One region of the Streptomyces sp. NPDC006326 genome, then DNA from elsewhere that is predicted to be linked to it. Evidence: riboswitches for the same ligand, from Rfam matches in the RefSeq annotation. Region 1 holds a riboswitch; the other holds the start of a gene.
What was found. Region 1 has a riboswitch for cyclic di-AMP ahead of ABZ128_RS15085 (peptidoglycan DD-metalloendopeptidase family protein). Riboswitches for the same ligand answer to the same signal wherever they lie in the genome.
Positions count from the first base shown of each region.

Region 2: another riboswitch for cyclic di-AMP. It lies ahead of ABZ128_RS26720 (transglycosylase family protein); the one in region 1 lies ahead of ABZ128_RS15085 (peptidoglycan DD-metalloendopeptidase family protein).

Region 1 is NZ_JBEXRC010000016.1:31,862-37,728, reverse strand. It holds gene ABZ128_RS15095 (MBL fold metallo-hydrolase) at 1-898, opposite strand, end outside; gene ABZ128_RS15090 (SGNH/GDSL hydrolase family protein) at 1,068-1,853, opposite strand; gene ABZ128_RS15085 (peptidoglycan DD-metalloendopeptidase family protein) at 2,022-2,981, opposite strand; cyclic di-AMP (ydaO/yuaA leader) riboswitch at 2,986-3,192, opposite strand; gene ABZ128_RS15080 (tyrosine-protein phosphatase) at 3,472-4,287, shown strand; gene ABZ128_RS15075 (aspartate aminotransferase family protein) at 4,328-5,743, opposite strand; gene hpnH (adenosyl-hopene transferase HpnH) at 5,740-5,867, opposite strand, start outside.
Region 2 is NZ_JBEXRC010000040.1:49,063-54,929, reverse strand. It holds gene ABZ128_RS26730 (cytochrome P450) at 1-807, shown strand, start outside; gene ABZ128_RS26725 (transglycosylase family protein) at 910-1,944, shown strand; cyclic di-AMP (ydaO/yuaA leader) riboswitch at 2,221-2,388, shown strand; gene ABZ128_RS26720 (transglycosylase family protein) at 2,391-3,086, shown strand; gene eno (phosphopyruvate hydratase) at 3,351-4,637, shown strand; gene ABZ128_RS26710 (septum formation initiator family protein) at 4,728-5,216, shown strand; gene ABZ128_RS26705 (DUF501 domain-containing protein) at 5,308-5,867, shown strand, end outside.

The sequences.
Region 1 (5,867 bases):
GGAGGTCGAGGTGGGCGCGCATGCCCTCCTCGGGCGTCATGTGGATGTCCGGCCAGTACTCCGAGTACGCCCCGATCTGGATCATCGTGGCGTCGAAGGGGCCGTGCGCGGCGCCGATCTCGGCGAAGCCGGGGAAGTAGCCGGTGTCACCGCTGTGGTAGATGCGGTGCTCGTCGCCCGCGACCACCCAGGAGGCCCACAGGGTGTGCTGCTGGTTGCGCAGTCCCCGGCCGCAGAAGTGGCGTGCCGGGGTGGCGGTCAGCGACAGGCCGGCGATGTCGGTGCTCTCGTTCCAGTCGAGCTCGCGGATCCGGTCCTCGGAGACGCCCCAGCGCTCCAGGTGCGCCCCGACGCCCAGCGGGACCGCGAAGACCGTGTCCGTGCCGACCAGCGCCTTGATCGTCGGCAGGTCGAGGTGGTCGTAGTGGTCGTGGGAGATCACCACGGCGTCGACCGGTCCCAGCGAGGCCAGCGGCACCGGTACGGGGTGCAGTCGCCTGGGCCCGGCGAAGGGGAAGGGGGAACACCGCTCGCCCCAGACCGGGTCGAACAGCACGCGCCGTCCGTCGATCTCCGCGAGCACGCTGGAATGCCCCATCCACGTCAGGCGCAGTCCGCTGGCGGGCGGCTTCGCCAGCTCGGCGAGCGTCGTCGGGTAGACCGGGATCGGGGCGCCGGGGTTGCGCCGGATCCGGTGCTCCTTGTCGAAGTAGATCTTCGCGAACTCGCGCATCGAGCCGGAGGGCCTGGTCCGGGCCCCGAGCGGGTTCTGGAAGACGCCGTCGGCGAAGTTCGGCGAACGCTGGATCCGCTCCAGCCGTGCGCCGGACGGATCCGCGCCGAAGGATTCGGGCCGCAGGGCGCGCAACCGTGGACGCAGGGGACGGGAGCCGGTCAAAGCGCCTCCTGGGAGGATGGGGCGGAAGGGGCGGTCGTGGACCGTACGCCGGTCCACGCCCTTCCCAACGCACACCGGCCCCGAAGGATTCCGCTCCGCGCTCCCTTCCCTCCGGCTCCTCGCGCCGCACCGGCGACCACCGGCACTGCGGCGGCACCCGGACCGGCGCCTACAGCGGCAGCAGGTCGGGGCGCTTCGCCTCCACGTGGTCGCCGGAGGACTCCCCGCGCAGCCGTCGGCCGATCCAGGGGACCAGGTGCTCCCGCGCCCAGAGGATGTTGTCCCGGGTCACGTCCACCGAGCCGCGCGGCTGTTGGGGCGGCCACGGCTGGTCGGGGTCGGCCGGCACCTCCAGCCCCAGCACCTGGGCGGCGCGCAGCGCGACCCGGGTGTGCCCCTCGGGCGAGAGGTGCAGCCGGTCGTCGTCCCAAGCCCGCCGGTCCTGGACGGACCTCAGCGACCAGAGGTCGAGCACCGGGCACCCGTACCGGTCGGCGATGGCGCGCACGTGGGCGCTGTACGTCGCCACCTTGCCCCGCAGGTGCTTGAGGACCGGCACGCCACGGGTGTCGAAGCCCGTGGTGATCATCACCAGCCCGACCGCTCCGGTCAGGTCGGCGACGGCTGCCTCGAAGCGCTCCGCCACCGCGTCCGGGTCGCTGCCGGGTCGGATGATGTCGTTGCCGCCCGCGCAGAAACTCACCAGGTCCGGGGCGAGTTCCTTGGCCCTGGGCACCTGTTCGGCCACGATCTGGTCGAGGAGGCGTCCTCGCACGGCCAGGTTCGCGTACCGGAAGTCGTGTTCCTCGCGCTGATCGGCCAGGAGTACGGCCAGCCGGTCCGCCCAGCCGACAAAGCTCCCCCCGGGTCCCGGATCCCCCACGCCCTCGGTGAAGCTGTCCCCGATCGCCGCGTACGAGCCGATGGTCTTGAGTGTCGTCGTCGTCGCTGCCACGAGGCCTTATCCTTCACCCCGGCACGTGACCTACGCCACCGTAGGCAGGGGTTGACGGACCGTGATTTGTACCACGGGGCGGGTACGGAATAACAGCGCGTGAGGCCGGGACCCCCCTCGGGCCCCGGCCTCACGCGGGTCTGGACGCCTCCGCGGCTGCGGGTGGTGTCAGATGCTCACGCCCTTGGAGCGGAGGTAGGCCAGCGGGTCGATGTCCGAGCCGTAGGACGGGCCGGTGCGGATCTCGAAGTGCAGGTGCGGACCGGTCGAGTTGCCGGTGGAGCCGGAGAGGCCGATCTGCCGGCCCGCGGCCACGCTCTGGCCGACCGAGACGGACAGCTGCGACAGGTGGCCGTACTGGGAGTACTTGCCGTCCTCGTGCCGGATGACGACCTCGTTGCCGTACGCGCCGCCCCATCCGGCGGAGACCACAGTGCCGGCGCCGACCGCCTTGACGGAGGTGCCGGAGCTCGCGACGAAGTCGACACCGGTGTGGTAGCCGCTGGACCACATGGCGCCGGGCGTCTTGTACTGGGTGGAGATCCCGCCGCCGCCGACGGGGGCGACGAAGCCGGCGGCGGTGACCGTCCGGCTCTTCGCGGCGGGCGCGGGCGCGGCCTCGGCCGCGGCCTGCGGGGCCGGGGCCTTCCCCTTGGGCGCAGGGGCCTGCTTCTCGGCCGGCGCCTGCTTCTCGGCCGGCGCCTGCGGCCGGGCGGGTGCCTGCTCCCGGGCGGAGGCCTGCGGGGCGGCCCCGGCCCGGGCGCCGAGGGTCAGCTTGAGGCCGGGGTGGATCAGGGACGGGTCGGCGCCGACGGCCTCGCGGTTGTCGGCGTACAGCTGCTGCCAGCCGCCCGAGAGGTGGCGCTCGGCCGCGATCTCGGAGAGGCAGTCGCCGGGCACCACGGTGTAGACGGCCGGAGCGGCGGCGGGGGCGGCCTGGAGGGCGGCCGGAGCCTGGGGGGCCTGCACGGGGGCCGTGACGGGAGCCGCGGCCGGGGCGCCGGCCGCCTGGGCGCCTGCGGCTCCGATCAGCGGCAGGGCGAGGGCCGCGCCGCCGGTGCCGGCAACGGCGAAACCACGCGCGAGGGAGCGGGACTTGGGACGGCGGTGCTTACCCTTTGCAGGCATGGCGATTTCCTCTCCGTCGCCTGCGAGGTGAGCTGTCGGGTTCGGACTGGAGATGTCCGGCCGGACAGGAACAGCACCTGTACGGCTTCACCCCGAGCCGTCCGGAAGAAGGATCCGGAGCAGCGTCTTACCTGGTTCCCCCGCTCCTGCCGCGCGCGTGAATAGTCGGGTGCGGTTCCCGGATGGCGGCAGGATTCGGCGGTCCATCCGGATCGGTGGCGAACGTAATCCAGCCGCACCGCGCGGAACAAGCCACGAATTACCCAACACTTTCCCGGAAGTCGGGCATCGGCGGAATTCCGGTCACCCTGTGTCCATTCCGCGGGGACAACGGCCCCCTCCACAAGGCAATTCGAGTTCCGCGATCAGGCACGCACGGTCACCGTATGATCTGGCTCACGGGCGGGGACGCGATCCACCCTTCCGGGCAGGCAAGTTGTGGCCAAGTGGTCCAAATTCGGACATCCGCGACGATACGGAGGAGAATTCCGTGACCCAGCAGATACACCACACCCCACCGGTGGAGCCGGAGCTGGTCGGAGTACGCAACTTCCGTGACGTGGGCGGCCTGCCGACCACCGACGGGCGCAGGGTCAGGACGGGACGACTGTTCCGAAGCGGACATCTGGCACATGCCACCGAAAAAGATACGGAATTCCTCGCCGCGCTGGGCCTGCACACCGTCTTCGACTTCCGCAACGACGCGGACCATGCCCTGGAGGGCCTCGACGTCGACCTGCCGGGCGTCCGCAACGTCAACATCCCCCTGTCCGATCCGGCCGACGGACGGGAGTTCTGGACGATCGTCCGCGAGGGCGGGATCGACCAGCTCCGCGCGCTCCTCGGCGAGGGGAAGGCCGCCGCCCGGATGACCGCCTCCTACCGCTCTATGATCCGCAACCGCACCGCCGAGCACAGCCGGGTCGTGCACGCCCTCGCCGAGGACAGCGTCCCGGCCCTCATGCACTGCGCGGCCGGCAAGGACCGCGCCGGCCTGTCGATCGCCGTCACGCTGCTCGCGCTGGGCGTCGAGCGCGAGGCGATCACCGCGGACTACCTGGAGTCGAACGCCCCGCACCGCCGCTACCGGATGCGCCGCACCGGCGAGCCGTCCGAGGCCCGCTCCCCCGAGGTGCTGGAGCTGCTCGCCCCGCTCTTCGACGCCCGCGCGGAATACCTCACCGCCGCCTTCGACACCATCGACGACCACTGGGGCGGCCTCGACCGCTACCTGGCCGAGGGCCTCCGGCTCACTCCCGCGACCCTCGCCCGGCTGCGCGAGCAGCTGCTCGACCAGGGCCTGTGAGACCGGCCCCGCCCGCCCCAGCGGGGCGGGCGGGACGCCGTCAGCGGTTGCCGACGGCCTGCTTCACCAGCGTCCTGCCGAAGTCCCACATGAGTCCGCCGCCCCCGTGCGCCTCGTCCATCACCGCGCGGAAGGCGGTGACGAAGCGGTCGACGTCCGCCTCGTCGATGATCAGCGGCGGGATCAGCTTGATGACCTCCATGTGGTCGCCCGAGACCTGGGTGAGGATCCGGTGCTTCTGGAGCAGCGGCACCACGACCATCTGTGCGAAGAGCCCCTTGCGGGCCGCCTGGAGCATGGTCCACCGGCTGCGCAGGCCCAGCGAGTCCGGGCGGCCGAACTCGATGCCGATCATCAGGCCGCGCCCCCGTACCTCGTGGAGCAGCTCGTACTCGCCCACCAGCGCCGTGAGGCGGCCGCGCAGCAGGTCCCCCGTCGCGCGGGCGCGGGCGACCACCGACTCGTCCTCCATGACGGAGAGCACCGCCAGTCCGGCCGCCATCGCCTGGGCGTTGGAACCGAAGCTCGCGGAGTGCACGAGCACCCGGTCCATGGACGAGTAGACCTTCTTGAAGATCCAGTCCTTGCCCAGGGTCGCGCCGACCGGCACGTAGCCGCCCGACAGCGCCTTCGCCACGCACACCAGGTCCGGCTCCACGCCCGGCTCGTGCTGGTAGGCGTAGAAATCACCGGTGCGTCCGAGGCCGGTCTGCACCTCGTCCGCGATCAGCAGCGCCTTGTGCCGGCGCAGCAGTGCCTGGGCGCCGGACAGGAAACCGGGCGGGGCGGCGAGTACGCCCTTGCCCTGGACCGGCTCGACCACGAGGGCGGCGACGTCTCCGCGCGCCAGCTCCCGCTCCAGGGCGGCCAGGTCGCCGAGCGCGATCGCCGTGTCGGGCAGCAGCGGTGCGAAGCCGTCCCGGAAGCCGGCCTCTCCGTTGACGGAGAGCGAGCCGGTGGTGAGCCCGTGGAAGGCGTGGTCGCAGTAGAGGATCCTGGGCCGTCCCGTGGCGTACCGGGCGAACTTCAGGGCGGTCTCCACCGCCTCGGTGCCGCTGTTGCCGAAGAAGACCCGGTCCAGGTGGGGGCTGTACGTGAGCAGCTTCTCGGCCAGCAGTCCGGGCAGCGGCTGGCAGTCGAAGCGGGTGAGGTCGGCGAGCTGGGCGTCGAGGACGTCGTGCAGGGCCCGGCGGACGACCGGGTGGTGCCGGCCCAGCCCCATCACCCCGAATCCGGCGAGCATGTCGAGGTAGTCGTTGCCCTCGGCGTCCCAGAAGTGGGCGCCCTCGGCCCGCTCGTAGACCTTGTCGAAGCCGATGGTGTGCAGCATCCTCGGCAGCTGGTGGTTGAGGTGGCGTGCGTGCAGCTCGTAGCGCTCGGCGCCGCGCTCGGCCAGCAGGGCGCCGAGGTCGAAGCCCTTGCCCCGGCCGCCCTCCCCCGGGTGGCCGGTGCTCATGCCGACGCGTCCCGGTTGGCGGCGATCGTCTCCCGGGCGGCGCGCAGGGATTCCTTGAGCGAGCCCATGGTGGCGAGGACGGCGGTCGGCTCGTAGCCGCAGTGCGCCATGCAGTTCGCGCACC
Region 2 (5,867 bases), on a different contig from region 1:
GCCTTCCCGCTGCCCATCTACGCCATCTGCGAGATGCTCGGCGTCCCGCGCGAGGACCAGGACGACTTCCGCGACTGGGCGGGGATGATGATCCGCCACGGCGGCGGCCCGCGCGGCGGGGTCGCCCGGTCCGTGAAGCAGATGCGGACCTATCTCGGCGAACTCATCCACCGCAAAAGGGATGATCTGGGCCATGACCTCATTTCGGATCTGATCCGGGCGAGCGACCACGGCGACCACCTGACCGAGGCCGAGGCCACCGCCATGGCCTTCATCCTGCTCTTCGCCGGGTTCGAGACCACTGTCAACCTCATCGGCAACGGCGTCCACTCCCTCTTCATGAACCCGGACCAGCGCGTGCGCCTGCAGGCCTCGCTCGCCGCCGGGGAGCGGTCCCTGCTGGAGACCGGCGTGGAGGAGCTGCTGCGCTACGACGGCCCCGTGGAGCTGGCCACCTGGCGGTTCGCCACCGAGCCGCTGACCCTCGGCGGGCAGGACGTCGAGGCCGGCGACCCGGTCCTGGTCGTCCTCGCGGCCGCCGACCGGGACCCCGGGCGGTTCGCCGATCCGGACACCCTGGACCTCGCCCGGAGTGACAATCAGCACCTCGGTTACGGGCACGGCATCCACTACTGCCTGGGCGCTCCGCTCGCGCGACTCGAAGGACAGACCGCGCTTGCGACTTTGCTCACGCGTCTGCCGGATCTGGAACTCGCCGTTCCGTCAACGGAGCTGCGCTGGCGCGGCGGACTGATCATGCGTGGCCTGCGCACTCTTCCCGTTCGCTTCACACCCCGGAACGAGTGAACGCGAACTGATCGGAAGTCAGTTTCCGACCGAACTTGTGACAATCGTGAGAAGGCCGCTAGGTTCTGCCGTTACCCAGCCGTTATGCGAAAGGTGCAGCTCATGCGTTCCGGGAACGGCCGCCACAGACGCCCCCGCCAGGTGCCCGCGATTGTCGTCACCGCCGGAGTCACCGGCTCCGCGTTGGCCCTGCCCCTGCTCGCCGCCACCGGCGCGAGCGCGGCGGACGCCTCCACGTGGGACAAGGTCGCAGAGTGCGAGAGTGGCGGCTCCTGGAGCGCCAACTCGGGCAGCGGTGCTTACGGCGGACTCCAGTTCACCCAGGAGCAGTGGAACAACGCGGGCGGCCTCACCTACGCCGAGCGCCCCGACCTCGCCAGCCGTTCCCAGCAGATCGCCGTCGCCGAGCAGGTGCTGGCCTCCCAGGGCCCCGGAGCCTGGCCGCTGTGCGCCGCCGGGGCCGGGCTGACCCAGGAGGCGCCCGCCGCCGCGGTGGACCCGGGTACGCCCGGCACCCACGGGCCGATCGCCCCCACCCCCTCGCGCCCGGACGATTCCGTCCCGGCCGGCGGTTCCGGCGCGCCCGCCAAGGACTTCGGGGCCCCGACCCCGACCCCGGACCCCTCGTTCACGCTCCCCGCGGCGCCGCTCGCGCCCTCCAGCGGACTGCCCGTCATGCCCGCCCCGGACGACCCGGCCACGATCCCGGTGTTCCCCGGAGACCCGACGACCACCCCGGTCCCCACGCCGACGCCCCCGACGCCGACCCTCCCGGCCGACCCGACCGCCCCGGTGTCGCCGGCCGATCCGGCGAACCCCTCGGCGCCCGTTCCGGCCGACCCGACCGCCCCCGCGGCCCCCACCGCCCCGGGCGCCCCCGGCGACCCGGCGGCCACCGGGGATGCCGGGGCCACCGGCAAGCACCGTGGTGCGCCCGCGCAGGAGACCCCGGCCCCTTCTGACGCCGCGTCGGAGCCCACGTACACCGTCAAGTCGGGCGACAGCCTGGCCACCATCGCGGTTGCCAAGGGGGTCAAGGGCGGGTGGAGCGCGCTCTACCAGGCCAATGAGCAGGTCATCGGCGAGGACGCCAACCTGATCACGCCCGGGCAGAATCTGGATCTAACCCAGCAATAGGGGCAGTTCGGGCGCCCGGAAGGCGCTGAATGTCCGTAATCGGCAAGTGAGACATGTGTCTCTTCCGGTCAACTGGCGTGTCACGCCCTGCGCCTTCCGCAAACCCCGTCCTCACCTGCGCAAACACCCCTAAGAGGGACGCAAGTAGGGGCCGTTTCTCCCCGATGTCGCGCGTTGAACATCGGGGAGGGACCTGTCTACCTTCTGAACCGCCCGCCACCGCGGGCCCCTTCGACCGCATCGCCGAATCCTGCCGGCGGACGGAGGGAACAGTCGTCGCGTCAAGCGCCGAAGGCAGGAGCGGGGGACCCAAGGTAAGTGCCGGGCCCGGCCATTGAGAGATGGTCAGGAACGGCTTGGGGTGAAGCCGCGCGCCAGCCGCGCGGCCGGGCACCATCGGCCCGAACCCGACAGCTCACCTCGCAGGCGTCGGTGAGGAGAACTCCATGCTGCTTTCCGGCAAGGGCAAGCACCGCCGCGCCTCCAAGGCCGCTCGCATCGTCACGCTCGCCGGCGTCACCGGCGTCGCCGTCGCGGCACCCCTGATGGCGGCCGGCTCGGCCAGCGCCGCGACCGCCTCCGAGTGGGACCGCGTCGCGCAGTGCGAGTCCGGCGGCAACTGGGCCATCAACACGGGCAACGGCTACTACGGCGGCCTGCAGTTCTCGTCCTCCACCTGGGCCGCGTACGGCGGCAAGGCGTACGCCGCGCAGGCCAACCAGGCCTCCAAGGCCCAGCAGATAGCCATCGCCGAGAAGGTCCTCAAGGGCCAGGGCAAGGGCGCCTGGCCGTCCTGCGGCGTCGGCCTGTCGAACTCCTCCTACACCGGTGGTGCCACCGACACCCCGAAGAAGACGGAGCAGAAGACCCAGCCGCAGAAGACGCAGCCGAAGAAGACCGAGCCGAAGAAGACGGAGCCCAAGCGCGCCGAGGCGCCGACCACCCGCTCCGAGCGCTCCGAGGCCCCGGCCCCCGCGCCGGCCGGCAACGGCTCGTACGAGGTCAAGACCGGCGACACCCTCAGCACCATCGCCGAGGCCAACGGCGTCAAGGGCGGCTGGGAGAAGCTCTTCGAGCTGAACAAGGACACCGTCAAGGACGCCGACCTGATCTTCCCGGGGCAGAAGCTGAAGCTCGCCTGACCCCCCCGCACGCACTCCCTGCCGCCCGGCGCGTCTCCGCACGCGCCGGGCGGCGGCGCGTGCAGGTCCACGGCCGCGGGAGCGGGCGTGATCAAGGCCTTGACCAGGGTCCCTATGTCCCGGAAGAGGGGTATTCGGGCCCTTTTTCGTCCCAGGAGCCGGGCGGTCGGGCGGCCCAGTGCCCGGAGCCGGTTAGGCTCTAGTCGGCAGGGCCGTCCACCGGCTCACCGCCACCGCACATCCAGCGTCACATCCCAGAAGGAGATGCTCGTGCCGTCCATCGACGTCGTCGTAGCCCGGGAAATCCTGGACTCCCGAGGCAACCCCACGGTCGAGGTCGAGGTGGGCCTCGACGACGGCAGCACCGGCCGTGCTGCCGTCCCGTCCGGCGCCTCCACCGGTGCCTTCGAGGCCATCGAGCTCCGCGACGGTGACCCCAACCGCTACATGGGCAAGGGTGTCGAGAAGGCCGTCCTCGCGGTCATCGAGCAGATCGGCCCGGAGCTCGTCGGCTACGACGCCACCGAGCAGCGGCTGATCGACCAGGCCATGTTCGACCTGGACGCCACCGACAACAAGGGCTCGCTCGGCGCCAACGCCATCCTCGGCGTCTCCCTCGCCGTCGCGCACGCCGCGTCCGAGGCCTCCGACCTCCCCCTCTTCCGCTACCTCGGCGGCCCGAACGCGCACCTGCTGCCCGTTCCGATGATGAACATCCTCAACGGTGGGTCGCACGCCGACTCCAACGTGGACATCCAGGAGTTCATGATCGCCCCGATCGGCGCGGAGTCCTTCTCCGAGGCGCTGCGCTGGGGCGCGGAGGTCTACCACACCCTCAAGAAGGTCCTCCACACCAAGGGCCTGTCCACCGGCCTGGGCGACGAGGGCGGCTTCGCCCCGAACCTGGAGTCCAACCGCGCCGCGCTCGACCTCATCATCGAGGCCATCAAGCAGGCCGGCTACACCCCGGGCAAGGACATCGCGCTCGCGCTCGACGTCGCCGCGTCCGAGTTCTACAAGGACGGCAAGTACGAGTTCGAGGGCCAGTCCCGCTCGGCCGCCGAGATGACCGACTACTACGCCGAGCTCGTCGAGGCGTACCCGCTGGTCTCCATCGAGGACCCGCTGTTCGAGGACGACTGGGCCGGCTGGAAGACCATCACCGACCGCCTGGGCGCCAAGGTCCAGATCGTCGGTGACGACCTGTTCGTCACCAACCCGGAGCGCCTGGCCCGTGGTATCGAGGAGGGCTCCGCCAACGCCCTGCTCGTCAAGGTGAACCAGATCGGTTCGCTGACCGAGACCCTCGACGCCGTCGAGATGGCCCAGCGCAACGGCTTCAAGTGCATGATGTCGCACCGCTCCGGCGAGACCGAGGACGTCACCATCGCCGACCTCGCCGTCGCCGTGAACTGCGGCCAGATCAAGACCGGCGCCCCGGCCCGCTCGGACCGCGTCGCCAAGTACAACCAGCTGCTGCGCATCGAGGAGATCCTCGACGACGCCGCCGTGTACGCGGGCCGCAGCGCGTTCCCGCGCTTCAAGGGCTAATTGCGCCCTCGCCTCCGTACGTCCCCGCACTCGGTCCCGTACCGTGTGCGGGGACGTATTGCGTAGTGCGTGCACAGGGGAGGCGGGACCATGGCCGGGAACCGGGATCGGTTCTCCACCTTCTCCACCGCGACCAGGCTCAAGCAGCTCGGCGAGCGGACCGCCGCGCACGTCTACCGCTCCCAGAGCCGCCGTCAGGTGCGGCGCAGCCGGCTGACCGGCCGGGCCGCGCTCCTCGTGCTCGTCCTCTGTACGCTGGTCGTCGCCCTCGCCTATCCGATGCGCCAGTACGTCTCCCAGCGCTCGGAGATCGCGGAGCAGCGGCGGGCGGCCGAGGCGGCGAGCCGGCGCCTCGAACGCCTCCGCGACGAGAAGGCCCGCTGGCAGGACAACGCATACGCGGAGCAGCAGGCCCGCAAACACCTGCACTTCGTACGCCCGGGCGAGATCAGCTACATCATGACCGACCCCGGGGCCGAGGCCGCCGAGCGGCACCGCAGCGGACAGGCCGGCTCCGACCGGCCCTGGTACTCCAACGTCTGGGACGGCGTCGACAAGGCCGACCGTCCCGGGGACTGAGCGGCAGCCGGCCGTCCCGGCAGTACCAGGCAGCACCACCGGCGAGCAGTACCAGCACCCATCCACGAGAACGAAGAGACTTCCTCCAGGCATGCAGACGCCCCCGCCCCAGACCGACCGGACCGAGCCGACCGACGCGGACATCGAGGCGTTCGAGCAGCAGCTCGGCCGCCCGCCGCGCGGGCTGCGCGCCATCGCCCACCGCTGCCCGTGCGGCCAGCCGGACGTGGTGGAGACCGCCCCCCGGCTGCCCGACGGCACGCCCTTCCCGACGCTGTACTACCTGACGTGCCCGCGCGCGGCCTCCGCGATCGGCACGCTGGAGGCCAACGGCGTGATGAAGGAGATGCAGGCCCGGCTCGCCGAGGACCCCGAGCTCGCCGCCGCCTACCGGGCCGCGCACGAGGACTACATCCGGCGCCGTGACGCCATCGAGGTGCTCCAGGGCTTCCCGAGCGCCGGCGGGATGCCGGACCGGGTGAAGTGCCTGCACGTGCTGGTGGGCCACTCGCTGGCCGCCGGCCCCGGGGTGAACCCGTTCGGCGACGAGGCCCTGGCCATGCTGCCGGAGTGGTGGGCCAAGGGCGCCTGCGTCACCCCGTGCGCCGACAAGGCGCAGGACGAGCCGGGCGATGCGCAGACGGCCGGGAC